Regions from separate parts of the Streptomyces sp. NPDC042002 genome, predicted to be linked through region 1. Evidence: riboswitches for the same ligand, from Rfam matches in the RefSeq annotation. Region 1 holds a riboswitch; each other region holds the start of a gene.
What was found. A riboswitch is a leader RNA that binds a small molecule or an ion and turns the genes downstream of it on or off. The one in region 1 is predicted to bind S-adenosylmethionine.

Region 1 (5,807 bases):
AGCAGGCCGGTCATCAGCCAGACGTTGTTGTCGGCGGCCAGGATGCCCATGACGATGAGGACGAGGCCGGTGGCCGAGAGGACGGCTCCGACGGTGTCGAAGGGGCGTGTCGGATCCGGCGGGAGCGGGTCCTCGATGTGCCGGCTCAGCACGATGATCAGTGCGATGACCAGGGCCTGGAACACGAAGGCGGCCCGCCAGCTGATCCACGAGGTGATGAGCCCGCCGATGAGGGGGCCCGCCGCCGCGCCGATGCCGCCCAGCGCCATCACGACTCCGAAGGCTCGGGCACGGGAGGTCATGTCCTGGAAGAGGAGCGTCGTGAGGATGTAGACGGGCGGGATGAGCAGAGCGGTTCCGACGCCTTCGAGGATCGAGTTGCCGAGGATGAGGACGCCCAGGCCGGGGGAGGCGGCGCTCAGCAGGGCGCCGACCCCGTACACCGACAGGCCGGCCAGGAAACAGCGCTTCCGGCCGTAGCGGTCCGTCAGCTTGCCGCCGGGAATCATCAGCGCGGCCATGACGAGCAGGAAGATCGTGATCGCGGTCTGCACGCCCTGAACGGTGGTGTCGAGATCCTCGCTGATGTCGTTGATCATCACGTTCATGTTGGAGCCGGCGAAGCTGCAGATGAACTGGGCGAGGGCGAGCGGGGCGAGAACCCGGCGCTGTGCCGCCGACGGCCGTCTCGACGGGCCTGTTTCAGCCATCGTCATTCCTTCTGGCCGCCGGACGTGTGGTGTGCGTGCCGCGCTCGTACGCTCATAGCGTGCGCCGAACGCCGACGGACCGCACGTGGACGGGGGCGGACCGGTGGACCGTCTCGGCGATCGCCCGCGTTCTGTGCAGCGGGCATGCGTTGGTTCCGGGGATGGGACAGGGTGTTGTCATGGGGCGCCTGTGGATGACGTGGTCGATCGAGGGAGTCGGATCGGCCGGCCAGAACGTCGCTGACGTGGAAGCGGCCTGCCGTGCTCTGGTCGGCTCCGTCGAGCGGTCCCGGCGTGCCTTCGACGTGCCGGAGCCGTGGGAGGAGCTCCGCGCGTCGGCGCTGATCATCCAGGACCAGATCCTGGGCTCGGGGCGCGAGGTCCTTGACCAGGGCCGGCAGTGGACCTCGACCCTGAAGGGCGTGAGCATCGTCCTGGTTCCGCGCGAGTGAACGGTCCGGACGCCGGGCCCGGCGTCCGGTTCTCCGCTCAGCCTGCCGCGGGAGGACCCCGCCATCGGGAGGACGGCCGTCGACATGCGGGCTGACCGCTTCGACGACCGCACACCCGGTCGGGCAGATGAGCCGAGTGGGACTCTCCCTCGCTTCCGCCGGGATCAGGCGTCGGCGGCCACGGGCGCCGCGTCGGTCCCGCCCCGGAAGGCGGGGTGGTCGCCCAGCCGGCGTACGTAGTCCCGCAGCCGGGGGTGAGGCCGGAGGATGTCGGCCGGGCCCAGTCGGGTGAGCGCCACCCACACGTCCACGTCCGCGGCCGTCAGGTCGTCGCCCAACACGTAAGGCCGTGTGGCGAGTTGGCAGTCCAGCAGTTCCAGGGCCGCAGAGAGTTCCGAGGGCTGGGCGGACGGGGTGACATCGCGGTCCAGCAGGTCGCGCAGGGCCTCGATGTCAGCGGTGAGGGCCGGCGGGCACAGCGTGGAAGGGTGGCCCGTGGTGTGGCCGGAGAGCAGCCCGGCGAGATCGCGGAGGATGTCGGGCGTGTGGTTGCTGACGATGCGTCCGCTCCAGCGGTCGCACAGCGCGGGTGCCGTCAGCGGTCCGTCGTAGTGGTGCTCGGTGGCTTCGTAGGCACGGCGCAGTGAGGCGAAGGCGTCGGGTGTCCCGGCGGGGTGCGCCAGGATCGTGGTGGCGACCGAGTCCTTCAGGCCGAGCAGGTCGAGGGTGATCGCGATACGCAGCGAGAGGGGACAACTCTCCGACAGATACAGCTCGTAGCGGTGCGGCGCCGGGTAGAAGCCGCCGGCCAGGCCGACACCGATACGGCTGTGGACGCTGTGGGGGAGCGCGGACGGTGCCGCCGCCCCCTTCAGGCCGAGGCGAAGGTCCGACGGGAACGAAATCTGGTCACAGGGACGCGAGTTGGCTGTACCGGAAGTGCGCGAAGCTGTCTCGGGCATAACTCTCCCTTGGGGAACGAGGAAGCCACCGCCGCCTTGTGGGCGCCAGCGGCCGAATGCGGATTGACTGCGCTTGTCGCACCGGTCCGGATCGAACGGACCGGTTACGGGTCAGTAAGCGCTGGAGACACGCAACAGATCGATGTGCAGGCGCCTCGTCAAACCGTTCCTGGGCAATTCCCCACCGGTCCCGACTCCAGGGCTCGCGAGACGCGAGACCACGCTTGTCCCGCCACACCGGCGGGACCCGGTCGTCACCCGGGGCACCCCGTCGCGGTGGAAGGGTTGCCTGTCAGCGGGCCGGGGCCGATGACCACAGGAGCGGGGGTGAACCCGCACCGTGGGCGCTGACAATCGTGACCGTCCACGCCAGTCTCGGTGCGACCTGTTGCGCAGTCAAGAAGGCCGACAACGCGGTCTCACCTGGTGGTCACCCGCATTGACATTCTTTTCGGGGCGGGCCTAACGTGCGGCGCACAACGGGATGCCTCAAAACCGGAGAAGAGAAATGGTGACGGCGATGCACGCAGCTGACGGGACGGCCGCATGGCGGCGCCCTGGCCGCGATGTGCTGTGCGCCGACCGCTCCGTGGACCTGCTGCGCGTCAACAGCGCGCTGTGTACGGGCACGTGCCGCTCCCTCTGCCAGGGCTGACGGCTCTTCTTCCGAATCTCTGACGACCACCGCTGTCGCGGTGCGCCCCTTCTCCGTCCAGCCCCCGTTCCACGTGCACCCATGCGTCTTTCGCGCCGAGCCGTTCCGGCTCCGCGTCAGGCTGCCGCTCGCCGTGGTCCGGGGTGTCCGAATCCGCTGGAGCTCTCCATGAGTGAATCTCCGGGCATAGCTGTGTCCCCTGGATCAGCGCCGCCCGCCGAGGCGATCCCCCGTCCGCACGTTCCCGCCACGCCGAAGCCCCTCGCGGCCCAGCGGGTCCTTCCCCTCCGGCGTCCCGGCCGCTGGATCATCACGGCCGTCGTGCTCGTGCTGGTCGCCCAGATCACCCACGGCCTGGTCACCAACCCCTTCTACCAGTGGGACCGATTCCAGTACTGGTTCCTGCGCCCGACGATCCTCGACGGCCTGCTCATCACCCTCGAAGTAGCCGCCTACAGCGCGGTGTTGGGACTGCTGGGCGGCATCCTGCTCGCTCTGGCCAGGCTCTCCCCGAGTCCGGTGCTCCGCGCGGTGAGCTGGGTCTACACCTGGCTGTTCCGGTCGGTACCACTCATCGTGGTCCTGCTGTTCCTGTACAACTTCAGTGCCCTGTACCGGACGTTGAGCGTAGGCGTTCCGTTCGGCCCGGCCTTCTTCACCTTCGACGAGTCCCACCTGGCCACCGACATGGCCGTCGCCGTCGTCGGACTCAGCCTCAACGAAGCGGCGTACGCCTCCGAAGTGGTGCGCGGCGGCCTGCTCTCCGTCGACCAGGGCCAGCATGAAGCGGCCTCCGCCCTCGGCCTGCCGAAGCGGTACCAGTTCGCGAAGATCGTCTTCCCGCAGGCGCTGCGCTCCATCACCCCCAACTACGTGAACCAGTTGATCGGCCTCATCAAGGGCACCTCGCTGGTCTTCTACGTCTCCTTGATGGACCTGTTCGGCACCGTGCAGAGCATGGGCAGTACCTATCCCGGCGACATCGTGCCGCTGCTCCTCGTGGCCACCGCCTGGTACCTGATCCTCACCAGCGTCGTGTCCGTCATCCAGTTCTACGTCGAGCGGTACTACTCGCGGGGCGCGCTGCGCACCCTGCCGCCGACCCCGTTGCAGAAAGTGCGGAACGGTCTGCGCGACGTGCGCGCCCGGGTCCGGAGGGAGACGGCGATATGACCGGCGAAGCGCGTCAGACGACGGTGAAGGACAGGACGGAACCGGAGGACCAGGCCGCGGGGACGACTCCGGCGGACGAGGCCATCGGAGCGCTCGGGATCCAGCCGGCCGCGGTCGAGGTGCACGACGTGCACAAGTGGTACGGCGCCCACCAGGTCCTGGACGGAGTGGAGTTGACCGTCAGGCCCGGAGAGGTCACGGTCATCCTCGGACCCTCCGGATCCGGGAAGTCCACCCTCCTGCGGGTCATCAACCACCTGGAGAAGCCCGAGATCGGCCATGTCAGCCTGAACGGCGAGCTCATCGGCGTCCGCAGGCACGGCGACCGTCTGAAGGAACTCAGCGAGCGCGTCATCCGGGGCCAGCGCAGCCGCATCGGGTTCGTCTTCCAGAACTTCAATCTCTTCCCGCACCTGACCGTGCTGGACAACGTGGCCGCGGCTCCGGTGGCGACCGGAAAACTGTCCAAGCCCGAGGCCCGGCAACTGGCGCGCGATCTGCTCGCCCGCGTGGGGCTCGCGGACAAGTCCGGTGCCTACCCACGGCAGTTGTCGGGCGGACAGCAGCAGCGGGTGGCCATCGCCCGCGCCCTCGCCCTGCGTCCGGGGGTCATCCTCTTCGACGAGCCGACCTCGGCGCTCGACCCCGAACTGGTCGGCGAGGTGCTCGCCGTCATCAAGGATCTGGCCAGCAGCGGCACCACCCTCGTCATCGTCACCCACGAGGTCGGCTTCGCCCGCGAGATCGCCGACCGGGTCGTCTTCATGGACGGCGGCCGCATCGTCGAACAGGGACCGCCCACGCAGGTGTTGGACCATCCGCAGCAGGAGCGCACCCGGGACTTCCTGAGCAAGGTCCTCTGACCAGCGCGCCGACGGCGGGACGGCGAGGCATCGTCGCCACCGGCCTCCGCCCGCGACCGCCGGCATCCGTTCGGCGACGCAGCGCGCAGCGCAGACCCCGGAACTCGCCCTCCACCGTGCGCCGTCACGCACGATCACCTGATCTCGCGGCCCGCCGGGACCGCGCCCCCACACCCTCACCGCACACACCCGACAAGGACAGCCATGCGCACCCTCCCCCTGAACAGCAGAATTCTTCGCGGCGTCACCGCCACCGCGGCCGTCGCCTCCCTCGCCGCCGGGCTCGCCGCGTGCGGGGGTGACAGCGACGCCGCCACCACGACCGACGCCGCCGGCACGGTCACCGTGGGACAGCTGTCCAACGGGGCCGCCAAGCCGACCGCGCTCAAGGTCTCGGAGGTGAAGTCGATCAGCGCCGAGCTTCCCTCGTCGGTCAGCAAGAGCGGCAAACTGGAGATAGGCGTGGGCGCCCTGCCCGAAGGCTTCCCGCCGCTGGCGTACGTCGGCGAGGACCAGAAGACCCTCACCGGCGCCGAGCCCGACTTCGGCCGCCTGATCGCCGCCGTCCTCGGCCTCAAGCCCGAGCTCCGGAACTCCACTTGGGAGAACATGTTCGTCGGTGTCGACAGCGGCAAGGTCGACGTGGCCTTCGCCAACATCACCGACACCGAGGAGCGCAAGAAGAAGTACGACTTCGCCTCCTACCGCAAGGACAACGTCGGCTTCGAGGTGCTCAAGAAGAGCACCTGGAACTTCGACGGCAACTACGAGAACCTCGCCGGGAAGACCGTCGCCGTCGACAACGGCACCAACCAGGAGAAGATCCTCCTGGAGTGGCAGACGAAGCTGAAGAAGGAGGGCAAGACCCTCACCGTCAAGCACTACGCCAGCAAGAGCGCAGTGAACCTGGCGCTGACGGGCGGCAAGATCGACGCTTACTTCGCCGCCAACCCGGGCGTCGCCTACCACGTCACGCAGACCGCCAAGTCGCC
Region 2 (5,807 bases), on a different contig from region 1:
GAGTTCCGGGACATCTGAATGGCCTTCGCGGGAACGCCGCCGCACCACTTTTCGACCAGGGCGTGTACGGGTCGGAAGGCGGTGCGGCGGCACACGTCCGGGGCGGATCCCTCACCCCGGCCCAAGTCCCGTGCGCTCAAGTGCCGTTCACGAACGCGCCCCGCACCTCAGCCGCCTGCGCGGACCGCGTACCCGACGAACACCGCCCAGGCACCCGCGCCAACAGCCAGCCCGGGGCGGGCGGTGTCCTTGGAGTCCCGGACATGGACTGTGCGACGGTGGGCGGCCGCCTCGAGACACTCGCCGCCTTCTTCACTGCTGTGGCTACTCTTTGTCCAGAGCAGGCGAGAATCGCCCTGGCTGACACCTTCGGCCTTCATAGCTCTCCCAGCAACGTCTCGACGTACGCCATCGACTCATGAGGCGTGAGCGCCTGCGCCCTGAGGCTGCTGTACTTGGTCTCCAGGCTGCGGACAGAGGCCCGTTCGGTGAGCAGCCGGCTCGCGCTCTGCACCTCAACGTAGGCGATCCTCCGTCCATCTCCTGCTTCGATCAAGGTGAAGGGGCCGGCCAGACCCGCATTCTCCTCCCGGTCCAGCGGCATGATCTGCACGTCCACGGTTCGCTTGTGGCCGACGAGGCGCAGCTGCTCCAACTGTCCGCGCAGCACTTGGCGCCCACCGATCGGTCTCTTGAGGACCGACTCGTCGATGACGAAGGTGGCGAGTGGCGTGGGACATCGCGCGAAGAACCCCTGACGAGCCAGCCGCCCCGACACTCGTTCGTCGACGGTCGCGTCATCCAGCGGGGGCCGCATCATGCGAAAGACCGCCCGCGCGTACTTCTCCGTCTGCAACAGACCTGGCACCGCCTGGTTCGCGTACACGTGGAGTTCAACCGCCTCCGCCTCCAAGCGGGCCGCGTCGCGGAAGAACGCCGGGAACTGCGCCCGCGCGACCTCCTCCTTCATCTCCCGCAAGACGCCGCCCGCGTCCAGCAGTTCGTCCGCCACGTCGATGAAGCGAGCAGGCGGCACCCGCCTCCCTTGCTCGAACGCCGCGATCGTGGACGCCGAGTACCCGGTCCCCGCCCCGACCTCAGCGCGCTCCAGAGCGGCCCGCAGCCGGAACCGCTTCAGCTGCCGCCCGAAGACCCGGATGATGCCCGACCCCGGTTCCGGCGGGCCCGGAGCCTCAGTGCCGTGGTCCGAGCCCCCGTCCGCAGCCGCGGTTCCGCCCGACTCCCGTACCGGTTCACTCACTCGCCCGCTCACCTCCGCCCGCCCCTGGTACCGACCAGCGCCAACGCCAGGAAGCGCACGCTCACCACGTCGGTGAACCCCGAAGGTTCACCCGGACAAGTGCGCACCGTCGGTGCGTGCGGATCATGCGTGCGGAAGGCCCGTCCCAGCCGTCGCAAGTGATCAGCAGCATCGGGGCGAGTGGGGAAGGCACCGTCGCCGCAGGGGGATGCGCTGTTGGCAGTGGAGGCGGAAACAAGGTCCCCCGCTGGGCCTCCGGGGCCGGGCCATCAGTAGTCCCAGTTGGCAAGAAGCACGTGGCAACGCGACCAGTCGACGGTCCAGTCGCCCTCAACCGTGAAGCCCGCCTCGCGCACCTGTTCCGTCACCCGATCCACGAGACTCCGCAGCGCTTCCGGAGTGTCACGGACCTGGGTCTCGCCGCCAGGCCCCCAGGCGGGCGCGGAGTACATCACGTGCTGTTCCGACCCGCGCGTCCTGATGACCTTGACGGTGTGGGCGTCCTCGTTCTGAAGGAACACGTAGTAGCTGCCGTCGTCCGGTTCCTCGTCCGAATCGGCACTGGAGGAATCGGAATCGGTTTCGTCTCTTGCGCTCAGGGGCCGTGCGACATCGCTGTGGCAGGACAACCACCAGAGCTGCCACGGCCCGTCCGTGGTCCATCTCTCCCTGTCCGGTCTCGCCTGGGCGACATCGATGAGGGTGATGAGCCCGTGGAGCGAGCGCCGGTCGAAGCCGCCGGGAAGCACGTCACTCAGGTCGTAGATCGAATCCTCCGCCATCCCTTCGGCGAAGTCGTCGACAACCTCCAGGACGCAGTCATCGTTCTCGTCGCCCTCGTCGTCCTGGTTCTCCACCTTCGCGTACTGCCTTTTGCCGGCCTCGTGGCCCCAGCAGAGGCCAGGCATACCGCCATGCGCGCAGGTGCACGTGTCCGTCCCCTCCGCGTCCTCGGTGGTCTCCTCGGGTTCCGCGCCTTCCTCGACTTCCGGAGACCCCGGGTCCGGCTCCTCGCGCCGTTCATCGAAGAGGTCACCGGTCCCCGGCGAACCGAGGCCGTTCGCCTCGGCCGTGTGGAACAGCGTGCAAGCGGCGGCGAGTTCGATGACCTGCACACCCGCGCGGCGAGGCTCGGGCTCGGGGGAAACGGACATGTTCGGGCAGCCTTCCGGAGTCGTAGGACCCCGGTAGCACACTGTCCGCACCCCGGTGATCTGCGGTTTCCCACGCACCGCGCATGGCGATCGGCCGTGTCCCCGGAGCATCCGCGACGGACGGAATGCCGTCCAGCGAGCCGGGACTTGACACTGGAACTCTTGACCGAGCGGGGAAACTGACACCCGTGACGGGCCTTGGCAAGATGATCCGAAACCCCTTGCTCCGGGACCGGAATCGTGACATCTTGCGGCTCGGTCGACCCGGCCGAGTGCGACCGGGGAAGCCACCGGTCGGCCGACTCGCACATCGCGTGAGTGCCCTTCCGGGCGACATCGTGCCCCCATGTCCATGGGGGCAGGCACCGATCTCCCTGCACGGCGTGTAAGGGGGTCCTTCGTTCCACAGGAGGCCCTTGTGCACGCGACCGACGTACCCGGTGCGCCCCAGAACTGGGAGCTCTACCGTCACGCTGTCGTGGACATCCGTTTCCACGACAGGACCGTCCGGGTCGAGCCGCGTTCGCCGGGCACGGCTGAGGGCCCCTTCCCGGAACCGGCCGGCGGCACCGCCCTTCATGTGATCACGGCCTGGAATCCCTTTGGCCGTACCGCCTCCGCCGAGTACAACGCCCGTGCTCACGGCCTGCTGCTCGGCGAGCTCGCCCGGCAGGGGCTCACCTGGTGGCCGGCGGCAGGAGGCGACGCGCGCGGCACGCACGTCGAGGAGAGTGTCGCCGTCGCGGGCATGAGTGACTGCGCGGCACGCGAACTGGGGCGGCGCTTCGGTCAGGACGCGATCTTCACCTGGACTCCCGACGCATGGCGTGTATCGGTGTGCGAGGGCGACACCGCCGCCGTGAGTGGGTGGGCGGCGTTCACCAGCACCGGCCGGACGCCATGGCTTCCCTCGACCGACGACACCGGCAAGGGTTGCCGGGACGCCTCGTTGGACCGTCGCCTCGAAGACCGCTGACGCGCACGAACACCGGCGTACGACAGGAGCGATGACGATGGGCATGTATCCCATGCGGACGCCGGACCGCTGTCCCCACTGCGGCAGGACTCTCGCCGGCCCACCCGCCGAACGGGTCACGGCCGACGGCTTCCCGGCGGAGGTGACCTACGAGACCGACCCCCTGTGCGGCGCGCGCTGGCACGTGTGGGACAAGACGTCTCCACTGCGCCGGCTGGCCCGCCCGTACGTGGACGCCACGGACTGACATCGCGACGCCCGTGGCATCCGAGGGACCGCGCCGGGCACCGGTCGGTGCCGGTCTCCGCCCGGCGCGGGAGGGGCCGCCGACCCGCCCCGTCGGCGGCCCCTCCCGTACCTGCTCAGCGCTGGGCCTCGTACGTGTTCAGCCCCGGACGACGGTGATGTCCTGTTCCCGGATCGCGTGGACCGAGGGCAGGGGGAGGCCGGTGGCGCTGATGTCGAACACCGTGGCCTCGACGTGCGCCGGTCCCGGGACGAGGGTTTTGGGCGCGCTCTCCTCCGAGTTGCTCCAGCGGTGCTCCGCGCCGTCGCAGACCGCCGAGGAGCCGCCGATGGGGTGGCTGGCCCAGGGATCGCCCTGGGACACCGTGGAGGACACGAACACGGGCCCGGCGGCGCCCGTGCAGCGGTAGGTGCCGGAGAGGGTGATGGTGCCGTCGGCGGCGACCGTGCCGGTGTGGTCGACGGTCACCTCGTCGGACGGGGCGGTCCGGGTGGTGTCGTACGGGGCGGACACGGCGACGGCGGACGGGGCGAGGAGCAGGAGCAGCGCGGCACCGGCGGCCGTGCCGACGGCCTGGCGAAATGACATGGAGTACCTCCTGGAGCGGGGGCCTGGAAGGGGCGCTCAACAGGTACCGGTCCGAGGCCCCGAAGGCGGTGATCATCACCCCTTTGGTGGCGAGTTGGCACCGTCCGTCTTGGGGGCGTCCGAGAGTTGTCCTCGTGTTGTCACGCTTCACGACCGGCTGTTCCGGTGAGTTCGCCGCGCGCGCATGGTCTAGGTATGCGAGGGCGACGACAACGCCGCCGACACTCTTCGCATCCCACGTGGAGGTGCACCATGTGCTCACACCGGTCTTCGTGCCCGTCCGTGGACGCCGCCGCCCCGCACATCGTTTCGGCCCACCCCGAGCAGGGCTGGAACCTCCTGTGCAACGGCGCGATCGTCTTCGACGACAGCGGCGAACTGCTCCCCGACGGCAGCGTGATCGCACCACACCGGGTGTTCGCCGGCCAGTTGGCCGTCGCGGCCTGATCTCCGCCCGTTCCGCTCTCTCCGCTACCTCGCGGCCCTACGCCAGCACGGCGAAGCCGTCGAGTTCGACCAGTGCCTGTTCGTCCCACAGGCGCGTGGCGCCGATGACGGCCATCGCGGGGTAGTCGCGGCCCGCCAACCGGCGCCAGATGCGGCCGAGTTCGGGAGCGTGGACGCGGTAGTCGGCGACGTCCGTGGCGTAGACCGTGACCCGGGCGAGGTCCGCCGGTTCGCCGCCCGCCGCCCGCAGCGCGGTCAGCAGATTGACCAGCGCCCGTTCGAACTGGAGGGGCAGGGTCTCCCCCACCACCTTCCCGTCCGCGTCGAGCGCGGTCTGTCCGGCCAGGAAGACGACACGGGAGCCGGTGGCGACGACGGCGTGGGCGAACCCGGTCGGCGGGGAGAGCTCGGGCGGATTGACGCGCTCGGCGGTCATGCGGACCCCGTTCCCTGTGCTCGGCGGACGGTCATGCGGACCCCGTTCCCTGTGTCTGCTCGACGGTCATGCGGACCCCGTTTCCCGTGTCCGCCCGGCCGCTTCCGGGCTCTGTGCGGCAGCCGTCCGGTACAACTCCTTGGCGATGACCGCCCGTTGGACCTCGCTGGCCCCCTCGTAGATACGCGGCGCGCGCACCTCGCGGTAGAGGTGTTCGAGGAGATGGCCGCGGCGCAGGGCGCGGGCGCCGTGCAACTGGACGGCCGCGTCGACGACGTACTGGGCCGTCTCGGTCGCGAGCAGTTTCGCCATCGCCGCCCGCCGGGGAACGTCCGATGCCCCCTCGTCGTACGCCGCCGCGGCCGCGTACACCATCAGGCGGGCCGCCTCGGTGCGCAGCGCCATCTCGGCGACCCGGTGGGCCACGGTCTGCAGGTCCTTCAGCGGGCCGCCGAACGCCTCGCGTCGTGCCGTGTGCGCGAGGGTCGCGTCCAGCGCGGCCTGCGCCATGCCGACGGCGAAGGCGCCCACGCTCGGCCGGAACAGGTTGAGGGTGTTCATGGCGACCCGGAAGCCATGGCCGGGTTCGCCGAGGACGTCGTCCGCCGTGACGGGTACGGCGTCGAAGGCGAGGGCGCCGATGGGGTGCGGGGAGAGCATGTCGAGCGGGGTGCCGGTGAGGCCGGGGCGGTCGGCGG
Region 3 (5,807 bases), on a different contig from region 1:
TCCGGGTTTCCCCCCCCCCCCCCCCGAAGGGGGGACGCTCGCGTGCGCGCGGGCGCGCGCGAGACAGGCGGACGGCAGGCGGAGGGCGGCCGAAGGCCGTCGAGGACGCACGAGGGGCCCGCATCCCTGGTGGGATGCGGGCCCCTCGGCGTGAGTGCGTCGGTGGCCGTTCGCGCCCGGACTAGACGGCGAGTTTGACCATGTCCGCCTGCGGACCCTTCTGGCCCTGCGAGATCTCGAACTCCACTCGCTGACCCTCTTCAAGGGTGCGGTAGCCGTCCATCTGAATCGCGCTGTAGTGCACGAAGACGTCCGCACCACCGTCGACCGCGATGAAGCCGTACCCCTTCTCCGCGTTGAACCACTTGACGGTGCCCTGAGCCATGCCTAACTCCCCTATTACTGGCCCTTGCACAGATCCGCACTTCGCGGATCCGGGTCAGACCTCACCCCCCAAACGGTTGGGGGTGTGCGCCGGAACGCGTCGACCGCGGCTGAATGTATCTGTCCAACTGCCCTCTGCAACAGGTCAATCGGACGAGAATTCTGGGCATGGCTGATCAATGACATGCGGAGAACCCGCAAGGATTCAGGGCAAGTCGGGCCCCGTAAATGCCATAAACAACCCATAAAGGGGAGGCAGTTTGGCTACTTCTTGTCGGCCGCCGAACGGGTACTCATATGCGTCCGGCATGAAACCAACATCGAAAGCGAAGTCGCTTCCCCAACTGTAGCGCCCTCAACCATACAGAATTGCCCCCTCCGTTTCTCTCACGGAGGGGGCAATTCGATGAACTCTGCGTGTCCGGCATTACCGAGGGTAACGAAACGGGGTAACGGTCAGCCTCCGGCGACGGCCGGAATGATCGAGACGCCCACACCGTCCGGGGTCGCCGTCTCCAGACCCTGCTCGAACCGCACGTCGTCGTCGTTGACGTACACGTTGACGAAGCGGCGCAGCTTGCCCTGGTCGTCCAGAACGCGCGCGGCGATGCCCGTGTGGTTCTTCTCCAGGTCGGTGATGACCTCGGCGAGGTTCGTGCCCTCGGCCGTCACCTCGGCGGCGCCACCGGTGTAGGTGCGCAGGATGGTGGGGATGCGGACGTTGACGCTCATGATGCGAGGCCAGCCTCTCGGAAGGAGTCGAGGTTCGGGCGGATGGTCGCGGTCAGCCCGGTGTCCGAGGCCACCGCGTCCAGGGTCTTGAGGCCGTCGCCGGTGTTCAGCACGACCGTGGTCAGGGTCGGGTCGAGGAGACCGCTCTCGATCAGCTTGCGCGTGACGCCGACGGTCACCCCGCCGGCCGTCTCCGCGAAGATGCCCTCGGTGCGCGCGAGCAGCTTGATCGCGTCGACGATCTGCTCGTCGTTCACGTCCTCCACCGCACCGCCGGTGCGCCGCGCGATGTCGAGCACGTACGGCCCGTCCGCGGGGTTGCCGATGGCGAGCGACTTGGCGATGGTGTCCGGCTTCTGCGGCCGGACGACGTCGTGTCCTGCCTTGTAGGCGACGGACACCGGGGAGCAGCCCTCGGCCTGGGCGCCGAAGATCTTGTACGGCCTGTCCTCGACGAGCCCGAGCTTGATCAGCTCCTGGAGACCCTTGTCGATCTTCGTGAGCTGGGAGCCGGAGGCGATCGGCACGACGAGCTGGTCCGGCAGCTTCCAGCCGAGCTGCTCGCAGATCTCGTACGCCAGCGTCTTGGAGCCCTCGGCGTAGTACGGCCGCAGGTTGACGTTGACGAAGCCCCAGCCCTCGCCGGCCGGGTCGCCGATCAGCTCGGAGCAGAAACGGTTCACGTCGTCGTAGTTGCCCTGGATGCCGACGAGTTCGCCGCCGTAGACCGCGGCCATGACGACCTTGCCCTGCTCCAGGTCGTGCGGGATGAACACGCAGGAGCGGAAGCCGGCGCGGGCCGCCGCGGCGCCCACGGCGCCGGCGAGGTTGCCGGTGGAGGAGCAGGAGAGGGTGGTGAAGCCGAAGGCGCGGGCCGCTTCGATGGCCTGGGCGACGACGCGGTCCTTGAAGGAGTGCGTCGGGTTGCCGGAGTCGTCCTTGACGAAGAGCTTCCCGGCGTCGACACCCAGCTCGCGGGCCAGGTTGTCGGCCTGCACGAGCTTGGTCCAGCCCGGGTTGATGTTCGGCTTGTCCGCCACGTCCGCGGGGACGGGCAGGAGGGGCGCGTAGCGCCAGATGTTCGCGGGTCCCGCTTCGATGCGCTTACGGAGCTCTTCGGTCTCGTAGGCCGAGAAGTCGTAGGCGATCTCCAGCGGGCCGAAACACTCCTCGCAGGCGAAGACCGGGCCGAGCGGGACGCGGTGTCCGCACTCGCGGCAGGAAAGCGCCGCGGCCGGGCCGAGGTCCACCGCTTCGGCGGAGTTCGTGGTACTTGCATCTGTCTGCGCAGCCATGGAGGCGAGGCCCTTTCCTCATCTTCCTCACGACGCACTTCGCCGTGAGACGGATTTGGCACCTTCCCGAGCCGGGAGCCTCGCGACGCGATCGACATCGATCGGTACGAGACCGGCTGGAGGGTTGCCGGGGCTTCATCGGGCCGTATCCCTCTGCCCCTCTGGATGAGCGGTATTTGATTGTTGAACTGTTGAACGCGATACATGCCGACGATCCAGGACATGCGATGGTCATCCGCGTTGTTCAAGACTGTAACCGAAGGCCAGGACAGTTGAGATAGTCGTCCGAACCGCGAGACGACGGCAATCGATCTGCCGCTGGCCGCAGCGGGCACGCCGATGAGAGCGTGTGATCAGACAGTGAGGAGCCGCAGACCGTGCTGAAAGAAGTCGAAAGCTGGCTGAGCACACGCTCCTGGTCCGTGACCGACCGCCCCCTCCACCGGCTCATGGCCGCCAAACGCGTCACCGGGTCGACGGTCAGTGTCGTACTGCCCGCGCTCAACGAGGAGGAGACGGTCGGCGAGATCGTCGCGATCATCCGCCACGACCTCATGCAGCAGGTGCCCCTCGTCGACGAGATCGTCGTCGTCGACTCGGGCTCCACGGACCGCACCTCCGCGGTCGCCGCCGCCGCGGGCGCGCGTGTCGTGCACCGCGACGACATCCTCCCCCGGATCCCCGCCGTGCCCGGCAAGGGCGAGGTGCTGTGGAGGTCGCTGCTCGTGACGAGCGGGGACATCGTCTGTTTCATCGACGCGGACCTCAAGGAGTTCTCGTCCGACTTCGTCTCCGGGATCGTGGGCCCGCTGCTCACCGATCCCGGCGTCGACCTGGTCAAGGCCATGTACGACCGTCCGCTGGGCGGCGCCACCGGCCAGGGCGGCCGGGTCACCGAGCTGATGGCCCGCCCCCTGCTGAACATGCACTGGCCGCAGCTCGCGGGCTTCGTCCAGCCGCTCGGCGGTGAGTACGCGGCCCGCCGCTCGCTGCTCGAACAGCTCCCGTTCCCCGTCGGCTACGGCGTCGAACTGGGCATGCTCGTCGACGCCCTGCACCTGGTGGGCCTGGACGCCCTCGCCCAGGTCGACGTCGGGGTGCGCAAACACCGCCACCAGGACGGCCAGGCGCTCGGCCGGATGGCCGCCGCGATCTACCGCACCGCCCAGCTCCGGCTGGCGCGCGGCCATCTGATCCGCCCCGCCCTCACCCAGTTCGTGCGCGGCCGGGACGGTTTCCAGCCGCGCACGTACTCGGTCGACACGGAGGAAAGGCCCCCGATGACCGAAATCTCCGAGTACCAGCGGCGCAAGGCCGCGTAGGCAGGACCGGCCGGCCGCGACCGCATACGGCCGAAGTGAACGTTTGAGCGTTTCGAGACGGGGCTAGGTTTCGAGGCATGGCTTCAACGCACGGTGCCCACCGGATTCTGGTCGCGTCCAACCGCGGCCCGATCACCTACGAGGTACGGGAGGACGGTTCGCTGCACGCCCGGCGCGGCGGTGGCGGCCTCGTCTCGGGACTCTCGGCGATCGGGCCGGACGCGGGCGCCCTGTGGGTGTGCTCCGCCCTCGGCGACGGCGACCGGGAGGCCGTCGCGCGCGGAGTCGGCGAGGACGGCGTACGGATGCTGGCGATCGACGCCGAGGTGCACGCCGACGCGTACAACGGCATCGCCAACTCCGTGCTGTGGTTCGTCCACCACATGCTGTACCAGACCCCGCTGGAGCCGGTCTTCGACGCGAAGTTCCGGCGCCAGTGGGCGTCGTACCGGACCTACAACCGCGCCTTCGCCGAGGCGCTGGCCGAGGAGGCCGCCGACGGCGCCTCCGTGCTGGTCCAGGACTACCACCTGTGCCTGGTGCCGGGGATGCTCCGCGAGCTGCGCCCCGACCTGCGCATCGGCCACTTCTCCCACACGCCGTGGGCGCCCGAGGACTACTTCCGGATGCTCCCCGACGACATCCGCGCGGAACTGCTGGACGGCATGCTCGGCGCCGACCGGCTGGCGTTCCTGACCTGGCGGTGGGCGACGGCCTTCATGCGCTGCGCGGGCGAGATCGACCCCGGGCGCTACCGCGTGACCTCGCCCTCGGACGCGCCGCCGGCGGTCGAGCACCTGGACGGCGGCCCGCCCCGCCGGACCCGCGTCGGTGTGCACGGCCTCGGCGCGGACGCCGAGTTCCTGCGCGAGCGCTCGCACCGGGCGGACGTCGAGGAGCGGATGGCCGCGCTGCGCGAGGAGATCGGCGAGGGCCGCAGGACCGTCGTACGCGTCGACCGGACCGAGCTGTCCAAGAACATCGTGCGGGGGATGCTGGCGTACCGGCAGCTCCTCGACGAGCACCCGGAGTGGCGCGAGCGGGTCGTCCACGTGGCGTTCGCCTACCCCTCGCGGCAGGACCTCGCGGTGTACCGGGACTACACGGCCGAGGTGCAGCGCGTCGCCGACGAGATCAACTCCCGCTACGGAACGCCGGGTTGGACCCCGGTGGTGCTGCACGTCAAGGACGACTTCGCGCGCTCGCTCGCCGCGTACCGGCTGGCGGACGTCGCCCTCGTCAACCCCATCAGGGACGGCATGAACCTCGTCGCCAAGGAGGTCCCGGTCGTCTCCGACGAGGGCTGCGTGCTGGTGCTCTCGCGGGAGGCCGGGGCGTACGAGGAGCTGGGCGAGGACGCGATCTCCGTGAACCCGTACGACGTGATCGGTACGGCACGGGCGCTGCACGAGGCACTGACCATGCAGCCGGGCGAACGGGCCGAGCGCACCAAGCGGCTGGCCGCCGCGGCCACCGCGCTGCCCCCGGCCCAGTGGTTCCTGGACCAGCTGCGCGAGCTGGAGGCCTGACCGGCGGCCCGTCACCCACCGTCCGACAGCACCCTTGTTCCAGCCAGGTTGTCCCAGCCGGTCCTCTCAGCCCGGTTGTCCCGGTCCGGTTGTCTCAGGCCAGCCGGGCCGCGAGGGCGGCGAGCAGGTGGACGACTCCGGCGGGGCCGTCGACCACCAGGTCGGCCCGTTCGGCGAGTTCGCCGACCTCGGAGCTGCCGCTGCACACCAGGAGTCCGGGGACCCCGTCGGAGCGGAGCTTGTCGACGGCGGCGAAGGCCGGCAGGTCGCCCAGGTCGTCACCGGCGTACAGGACGGCCTCGGCGCCGATCTCCCGGATGTACTCCATGAGGGCGACGCCCTTGTCCATGCCGGGCGGGCGCAGCTCCAGGACCATGCGGCCCGGCTCGACGATCAGGCCGTGCCGGCCGGCCAGTTCGGCCAGCGGCTCCCGGAGCGCCTCGAAGGCGGCCTGCGGGTCCTCGGCGCGGCGCGTGTGCACGGCGACCGCACGGCCCTTCTCCTCGATCCAGGTGCCCTGCCAGGCGCCGATCCGGTCGAGGAAC
Region 4 (5,807 bases), on a different contig from region 1:
CTCGCTCTCCGCGGCGGACACCTGGGCCTGGCCCTCCGCCTTCGCCGTGTCCGTCTCGGCCTGGAGCTTGCGCAGGGCCGCCTCGCCGCGCTTGATGTCACTGAGGGCGCTGCGCAGCTTGCGGTGAAGCGATTCCGCTTCCTTCCTGGCCGACTCCATTTCCGTGCGCAGCCGTTCGGTCTCGGCGCGCGTCTGCCCGCGGGCCTCCGCGAGTTCCGTGCGCAGCCGCTCCAGCTCGGCGCGGCTCTCCTCGTCGGCGCGCTCGGCGTCCGCCCGCAGGGCCTCCTCGCCCGCGGCGGTCACCAGCTTCACCCAGCCCGCGGGACGCAGCACATAGGCCGCGGCCGCCACGTCCAGCGGGTCCGCGGCCGGGGGCGGCGCGCCGGAGTCGAGGGCTCCGACGAGCTCCGGCTGGGACTCTCTGAGCTTCTCGGCGATGCGCTGTCTGAACAGCGGGTCCGTCTCCAGCGCCGCGGCCATGGCGTTGCCGGCGAACCTGGCCCGCCGGCTCGGTGTGAACCGGGCGTACTGCCGCAGCTGGGCGGGCAGTTCGGCCATCGTCAGCCCGCCGAAGCCGTCCGAGACGATCTGCACGACGCGTCGGCGCACGCCGTCGGGCAGCGGACGGTCGAGCACCTCGGCGGTGCCGTCGTCCGGCTCCCCGCCTGTGGTCTCCACCATCCGTTCACCCCAATATCCGTGCGGGGCCCGCTCCCTCAGGAGCCGGCGCCCGGCCTGTCCACGAGTTCGACCTGATCCACCGCGTTGCACCAGCGGCACCGCACCGACTCGATGGTCTCACTGACCACCTCTCGCTCCTCGACCTTCGGCTCACCGGCCAGGTCGAGGTGTACGTACTCGACGACCTTCGAGGAGCGGGTGACGTCGAAACGCGTGAGGTTGCCGCAGAGGGCGCAGCGCCAGCGGGTCTTGGCGTCGGGCAGGGGAACTGTCATAGGGCGGTCGCTTTCCTTCTAGTGTCCGTCCGGCGCCGGTCTCCCGGTGCATGTGGCTCGTAACCCTACGGCCTGGCGGGTACTCGACGCTCGGCTGTCCCCGGCGGCGAGGCGGTCTGTGCGCATCGGTGCGGTTACGTCATGCTCTGCACCATGATCGGCAATTGGAGCACGGCGGTCGGCAGGGCGCTGCGGGGTCGGCCGGCGCCGGTGACGTACGGGCTGATCGTCCTGTGCTGTCTGATCTTCGTGATCGGTCCCGCCTCGGGGCTCGATCCCGCGTACGGCACCGGGGACGAACTGCTGGTCGCCCAGCGGGCGTACTTCCGCCGCTGGGGCGTGGTGCCGGCCGAGCTGTTCGGCGGGGCCCCGCGCGAGGCGCTCACCCCCGCGACCGCCCTGTTCATCCACGGCAGCTGGCTCCACCTCCTGGGCAACATGCTCTTCTTCTACGTCTTCGGGCTGATGACCGAGGAGCGCATGGGCCATCTGGAGTTCGCCCTCTTCTACCTGGGCTGCGGATATCTGGCCCTGCTCGGCTACGCCGCCGCCAACGCCGGCTCGCAGCAGTCCCTGGTCGGGGCCTCCGGAGCGATCTCGGCGGTGCTGGGCGCGTTCCTGTACCTGTTCCCCAAGGCCCGGGTGACCAGTCTCTTCCCGTTCCTGTTCTTCCTGCCGCTGCGGTTCCCGGCCTGGGTGGTGCTGCCGTTCTGGTTCACCCTGCAGTGGCTGGCGGCGGGCCGCAGCGCCTCGGGCCCCGGGGTCGCCTATCTGGCCCACCTCGTGGGCTTCTCCCTGGGCTTCGTCTACGCGTGGGCGCGGTTCCGTCACCGTACGGCCGTCGCGCCCGCTCCGGGGCTGCTCCCGGGGCCCCCGGCCGAACGGCCGGGTCAGGTGGACCGCGAGTAGGGTGAGATCCCCAGCAGCGGCCCCCTAGGGAGAGAACCAGCCGTGATCACCGCGATCGTCCTCATCAAGACCAGCGTGGACCGGATCCCCGAGATCGCCGAGTCGATCGCGTCGCTGGAGAGCGTCAGCGAGGTCTTCTCCGTCACCGGCACCTACGACCTGATCGCGATGGTCCGGGTCAAGGCCCACGACGACCTCGCGGACGTCATCCCCGGCAAGATCAGCAAGATCCCGGGCGTCGAGGCGACGGACACGCACGTGGCGTTCCGTACGTACTCCCAGCACGACCTGGAGGCGGCGTTCGCGATCGGCCTCGACTCCTGACCGACGGAACACCGCCTCCGGGCGGAACGGCTTCGGGCGTCAGACCGCCGGGACGCAGCGGCCGCCCTCGGTGCGGTACTGCCAGCGGGCGCCGTCCCTGACCAGCTCGCGCACCGCGCGGACGAACCGCTCCACGTGCTCGTCGGGGGTACCGGCCCCGAAGCTGACGCGGATGGCGTTGAGGGACTTCTCCCCGGGGGCCGCCTCGGGGGCGCCGCACTCCCCCTGGGTCCCGGGGTCGCTGCCGAGCAGCGTGCGGACCAGCGGGTGGGCGCAGAAGAGGCCGTCGCGGACGCCGATGCCGTACTCGGCGGAGAGCGCGGCCGCGAAGTGCGAGCTGTTCCAGCCCTCGACGACGAAGGAGATGACGCCGACCCGCGGGGCGTCGTCACCGAAGAGGGACAGGACCCGGACCTCGGGGACCTCGGCGAGGCCCGCGCGGACGGTACGGATCAGGTGCTGCTCACGGGCGACGAGCTTGTCGAAGCCCTCGTCGGTGAGCGCCTTGCAGGCCGACGCGATCGAGTAGGCGCCGATGACGTTCGGCGAGCCGGCCTCGTGCCGGGCGGCGCTGTCGTGCCACTCCACGTCCACGCCGCCGTCCGTACGCCGGGTGACCTTGCGGCTGGCGCCGCCGCCCGCGAGGTAGGGCTCGGCGGCGAGCAGCCAGTCGGAGCGGCCCGCGAGGACACCGGAGCCGAAGGGCGCGTACAGCTTGTGCCCGGAGAAGGCGACCCAGTCGACGTCGAGGTCCTGGACCGACACCGGGTGGTGCGGGGCGAGCTGCGCGGCGTCGAGGACGATGCGGGCGCCGTGGGCGTGCGCGGCTGCGGCCAGTTCACGCACCGGCCACAGCTCCCCGGTGACGTTCGAGGCGCCGGTGACGCAGACCAGGGCCGGCCCGTAGCCCCCTTCAATGGACACAGTGCGGGCGGCGAGGGCGCGCTCCAGGGTGTCGACGGCCTCGCCCGGGGTGCGCGGTGCGTTCAGGTAGGTCACCCGGGCGTCGCGCCAGGGCAGCAGCGAGGCGTGGTGCTCGGTCTCGAAGACGAAGACCTGGCAGTCGGCCGGGAGCGCGGCGGCGAGCAGGTTGAGCGAGTCGGTGGTGGAGCGGGTGAAGACCACCTGGTCGTCGGCGCGGCAGTCGAGGAACTCCTCGACGGTCCTGCGGGCGTTCTCGAAGAGGTCGGTGGACAGCTGCGAGAGGTAGCCGGCGCCCCGGTGGACGCTGCCGTAGTACGGGGCGTACGCGGCCACGTCGTCCCACACCCGCTGGAGGGCGGGCGCGCTGGCGGCGTAGTCGAGGGCCGCGTAGGTGACCTCGCCGCCGGTGACGAGCGGGACGGTGACATCCCGGCCCAGAACGGCCAGAGGGGCACAAACAGACTGGTCGGCGGCAACGGTGGAGACAGACATGGCGAGCTCCTGTGAGAGGCAGGCGGGATCACCGCGCGAGCCGGCCGCCGGGAGGCAGCGCTCAGCGCGGGAAAGGTGAAAAGGGTGTGCGGGGGCGGGGCTCTACGCCCTATCGCATTCGCTTGCTCACAGAAGGCTCCCTCGAACGACCAGGACCCCTGGTTGCGTCCGCCCGGAGGGCGGGAGGGGTCCGCGCTTGCCGTAGGCCTCGCTGCCTACGACCTGGTCTTCACCCGGGGCACCCCGCCACGGACGGAGGGTTGCCGGACAGCCGGCCGGGGCCTGATGGCTGTCACTCATGACCTGGTACAGCATCTTGCCAGAGGATCTTCCCAGCGCAAGACGCGGTCCGGATCGTGGACCGCGCCTTGCTCCGTTTCCTCCGTGTCACCGGTGGATCAGGCGTTGCTGGCGGCCACCCAGCGGTCCAGGGTGCGCCTGGCGGCGCCGGAGTCGATCGCCTCGGCCGCCTTCTCCATTCCGGCGCGGAGCTGGTCCGCGAGCGGCGCGCCGGTCGGCGACAGGGCCACCAGGGCCGCCGCCGAGTTCAGCAGGACCGCGTCCCGTACGGGCCCCCGCTCGCCGTCCAGCACACGCCGGGCGACCTCCGCGTTGTACGAGGCGTCGGCGCCGCGCAGGGCCTCCACCGGGACGATGTCGAGCCCGACGTCACGCGGGTCGAAGCACTCCTCGGTGACCACGCCGTCGCGGACCACCCAGACGTGGGAGCCCGCGGTGGTGGTCAGTTCGTCGAGTCCGTCGTCGCCGCGGAAGACCAGCGAGGAGTTGCCGCGCTCGGCGAACACGCCCGCCACGATCGGCGCCATACGGGGGTCGGCGACCCCGACCGCCTGGGCCTTCACCCGCGCCGGGTTCGTCAGCGGGCCGAGCACGTTGAAGGTCGTCCGGATGCCCAACTGGCCGCGCGCCGCCGCCACATGACGCAGCGCCGGGTGGAACTTCACCGCGAAGCAGAAGGTGATCCCGGCTTCCTCGGCGACCTCGGCGACCCGCTTCACCGTGAGCTGGAGATTGACGCCGAGCTTCTCCAGGACGTCCGACGAGCCGGACGCCGAGGACGCGGCCCGGTTGCCGTGCTTGACGACCTTGGCGCCGGTGCCGGCCACCACGATCGAGGACATCGTGGAGATGTTGACGGTCTTCGCGCCGTCGCCGCCCGTTCCGACGATGTCGACGGTGTGTCCGGGCACCTCGATCACATTGGCGTGCTCGTACATCGCCCGGACGAGTCCGGTGATCTCCTGGACGGTCTCGCCCTTGGCCCGCAGGGCCACCACGAACCCGGCGATCTGCGCGTCGGTCGCCTCGCCGCGCATGATGCGGTCCATCGCCCAGGCCGTGTCGTCCGCGCTCTGGTCGCGGCCCTCGAGCAGGCCGTTCAGTACCGCCGGCCAGGAACGGCCCGCCGCGGTGTCGCCTCCAGCGGGGTTCACAGCGCTCATGGTCGCTCCTGGGTTCGTAGGTCACGCGGTGGTCGGTGACGCGGTCGTAGGTGACGCGGGGTGGATCACCCCGCACCACGGGGTGAGTCCACCCTATCCAGCCCGGGAGACGGCAAAGAGCCCCGTCCGTTGCGTGGACGGGGCTCCTGCCATGGCGAACAGCCGGGGATCAGGGGATCAGTGGTGGCCGTGGCCGCTCGTGATCTCCTTGTACTCCTCGACGGTGGGCTTGGGGATCTGGTTGTCCTCCCCGTAGAAGCCCTGGCTCATCTTGGCGCGCAGCTTCTTCGCGCCCGAGACCTTGCGCTCGACACCGTTCTCGTCGACCGTCGGGCCGATCTCGGCCGGCTTGTACTGGTCGTGCGCGGTGAGCGTGTGCAGCGCGTCCTGGCTGAGCGGCTCGTGGACCTCGATGAACTCACCGTGCGGCAGGCGCTTGATGATGCCCGACTCGCGGCCGTGCAGCACCTTGTCCCGGTCCCGGCGCTGGAGGCCGAGGCAGACCCGCTTGGTGGCGATGAAGGTGAGCACCGGCACGACGAAGAAGGCGATCCGCACGAACCAGGTGATCGAGTTGATCGCCAGGTGGAAGTGCGTGGCCCAGATGTCGTTGCCGCCGCCGACGAGCAGCACGAAGTACCAGCTGATCCAGGCGGCACCGAACGCGGTCCGGGTCGGGACGTTGCGCGGGCGGTCCAGGATGTGGTGCTCGCGCTTGTCGCCGGTGACCCAGGACTCG

Region 2: linked by a shared signal. The riboswitch ahead of ACZ6KY_RS12705 (hypothetical protein) and the one ahead of ACZ6KY_RS03975 (glutathione S-transferase C-terminal domain-containing protein) in region 1 are both predicted to bind S-adenosylmethionine.
Region 3: linked by a shared signal. The riboswitch ahead of thrC (threonine synthase) and the one ahead of ACZ6KY_RS03975 (glutathione S-transferase C-terminal domain-containing protein) in region 1 are both predicted to bind S-adenosylmethionine.
Region 4: linked by a shared signal. The riboswitch ahead of ACZ6KY_RS00645 (aminotransferase class V-fold PLP-dependent enzyme) and the one ahead of ACZ6KY_RS03975 (glutathione S-transferase C-terminal domain-containing protein) in region 1 are both predicted to bind S-adenosylmethionine.

Annotation. Positions count from the first base shown of each region.
Region 1 covers NZ_JBVJCT010000002.1:277,396-283,202, forward strand. Annotated here, with positions in the region: gene ACZ6KY_RS03965 (MFS transporter) at 1-710, opposite strand, end outside; gene ACZ6KY_RS03970 (hypothetical protein) at 890-1,162, shown strand; gene ACZ6KY_RS03975 (glutathione S-transferase C-terminal domain-containing protein) at 1,327-2,124, opposite strand; gene ACZ6KY_RS03980 (putative leader peptide) at 2,236-2,382, opposite strand; SAM riboswitch class IV at 2,340-2,486, opposite strand; gene ACZ6KY_RS03985 (hypothetical protein) at 2,645-2,779, shown strand; gene ACZ6KY_RS03990 (amino acid ABC transporter permease) at 2,948-3,952, shown strand; gene ACZ6KY_RS03995 (amino acid ABC transporter ATP-binding protein) at 4,051-4,815, shown strand; gene ACZ6KY_RS04000 (ABC transporter substrate-binding protein) at 5,020-5,807, shown strand, end outside.
Region 2 covers NZ_JBVJCT010000006.1:253,772-259,578, reverse strand. Annotated here, with positions in the region: gene ACZ6KY_RS12715 (DUF397 domain-containing protein) at 168-380, opposite strand; gene ACZ6KY_RS12710 (helix-turn-helix domain-containing protein) at 377-1,261, opposite strand; gene ACZ6KY_RS12705 (hypothetical protein) at 1,531-2,415, opposite strand; SAM riboswitch class IV at 2,473-2,583, opposite strand; gene ACZ6KY_RS12700 (DUF3293 domain-containing protein) at 2,834-3,391, shown strand; gene ACZ6KY_RS12695 (hypothetical protein) at 3,429-3,638, shown strand; gene ACZ6KY_RS12690 (DUF6299 family protein) at 3,777-4,226, opposite strand; gene ACZ6KY_RS12685 (DUF5999 family protein) at 4,479-4,673, shown strand; gene ACZ6KY_RS12680 (RidA family protein) at 4,711-5,109, opposite strand; gene ACZ6KY_RS12675 (acyl-CoA dehydrogenase family protein) at 5,176-5,807, opposite strand, start outside.
Region 3 covers NZ_JBVJCT010000016.1:179,592-185,398, reverse strand. Annotated here, with positions in the region: gene ACZ6KY_RS24120 (cold-shock protein) at 182-385, opposite strand; gene ACZ6KY_RS24115 (MoaD/ThiS family protein) at 841-1,116, opposite strand; gene thrC (threonine synthase) at 1,113-2,411, opposite strand; SAM riboswitch class I at 2,427-2,583, opposite strand; gene ACZ6KY_RS24105 (glucosyl-3-phosphoglycerate synthase) at 2,789-3,733, shown strand; gene ACZ6KY_RS24100 (alpha,alpha-trehalose-phosphate synthase (UDP-forming)) at 3,811-5,262, shown strand; gene otsB (trehalose-phosphatase) at 5,357-5,807, opposite strand, start outside.
Region 4 covers NZ_JBVJCT010000001.1:153,577-159,383, reverse strand. Annotated here, with positions in the region: gene ACZ6KY_RS00665 (NYN domain-containing protein) at 1-681, opposite strand, end outside; gene ACZ6KY_RS00660 (hypothetical protein) at 717-956, opposite strand; gene ACZ6KY_RS00655 (rhomboid family intramembrane serine protease) at 1,110-1,865, shown strand; gene ACZ6KY_RS00650 (Lrp/AsnC family transcriptional regulator) at 1,908-2,189, shown strand; gene ACZ6KY_RS00645 (aminotransferase class V-fold PLP-dependent enzyme) at 2,229-3,605, opposite strand; SAM riboswitch class IV at 3,793-3,909, opposite strand; gene trpD (anthranilate phosphoribosyltransferase) at 4,004-5,068, opposite strand; gene qcrB (cytochrome bc1 complex cytochrome b subunit) at 5,246-5,807, opposite strand, start outside.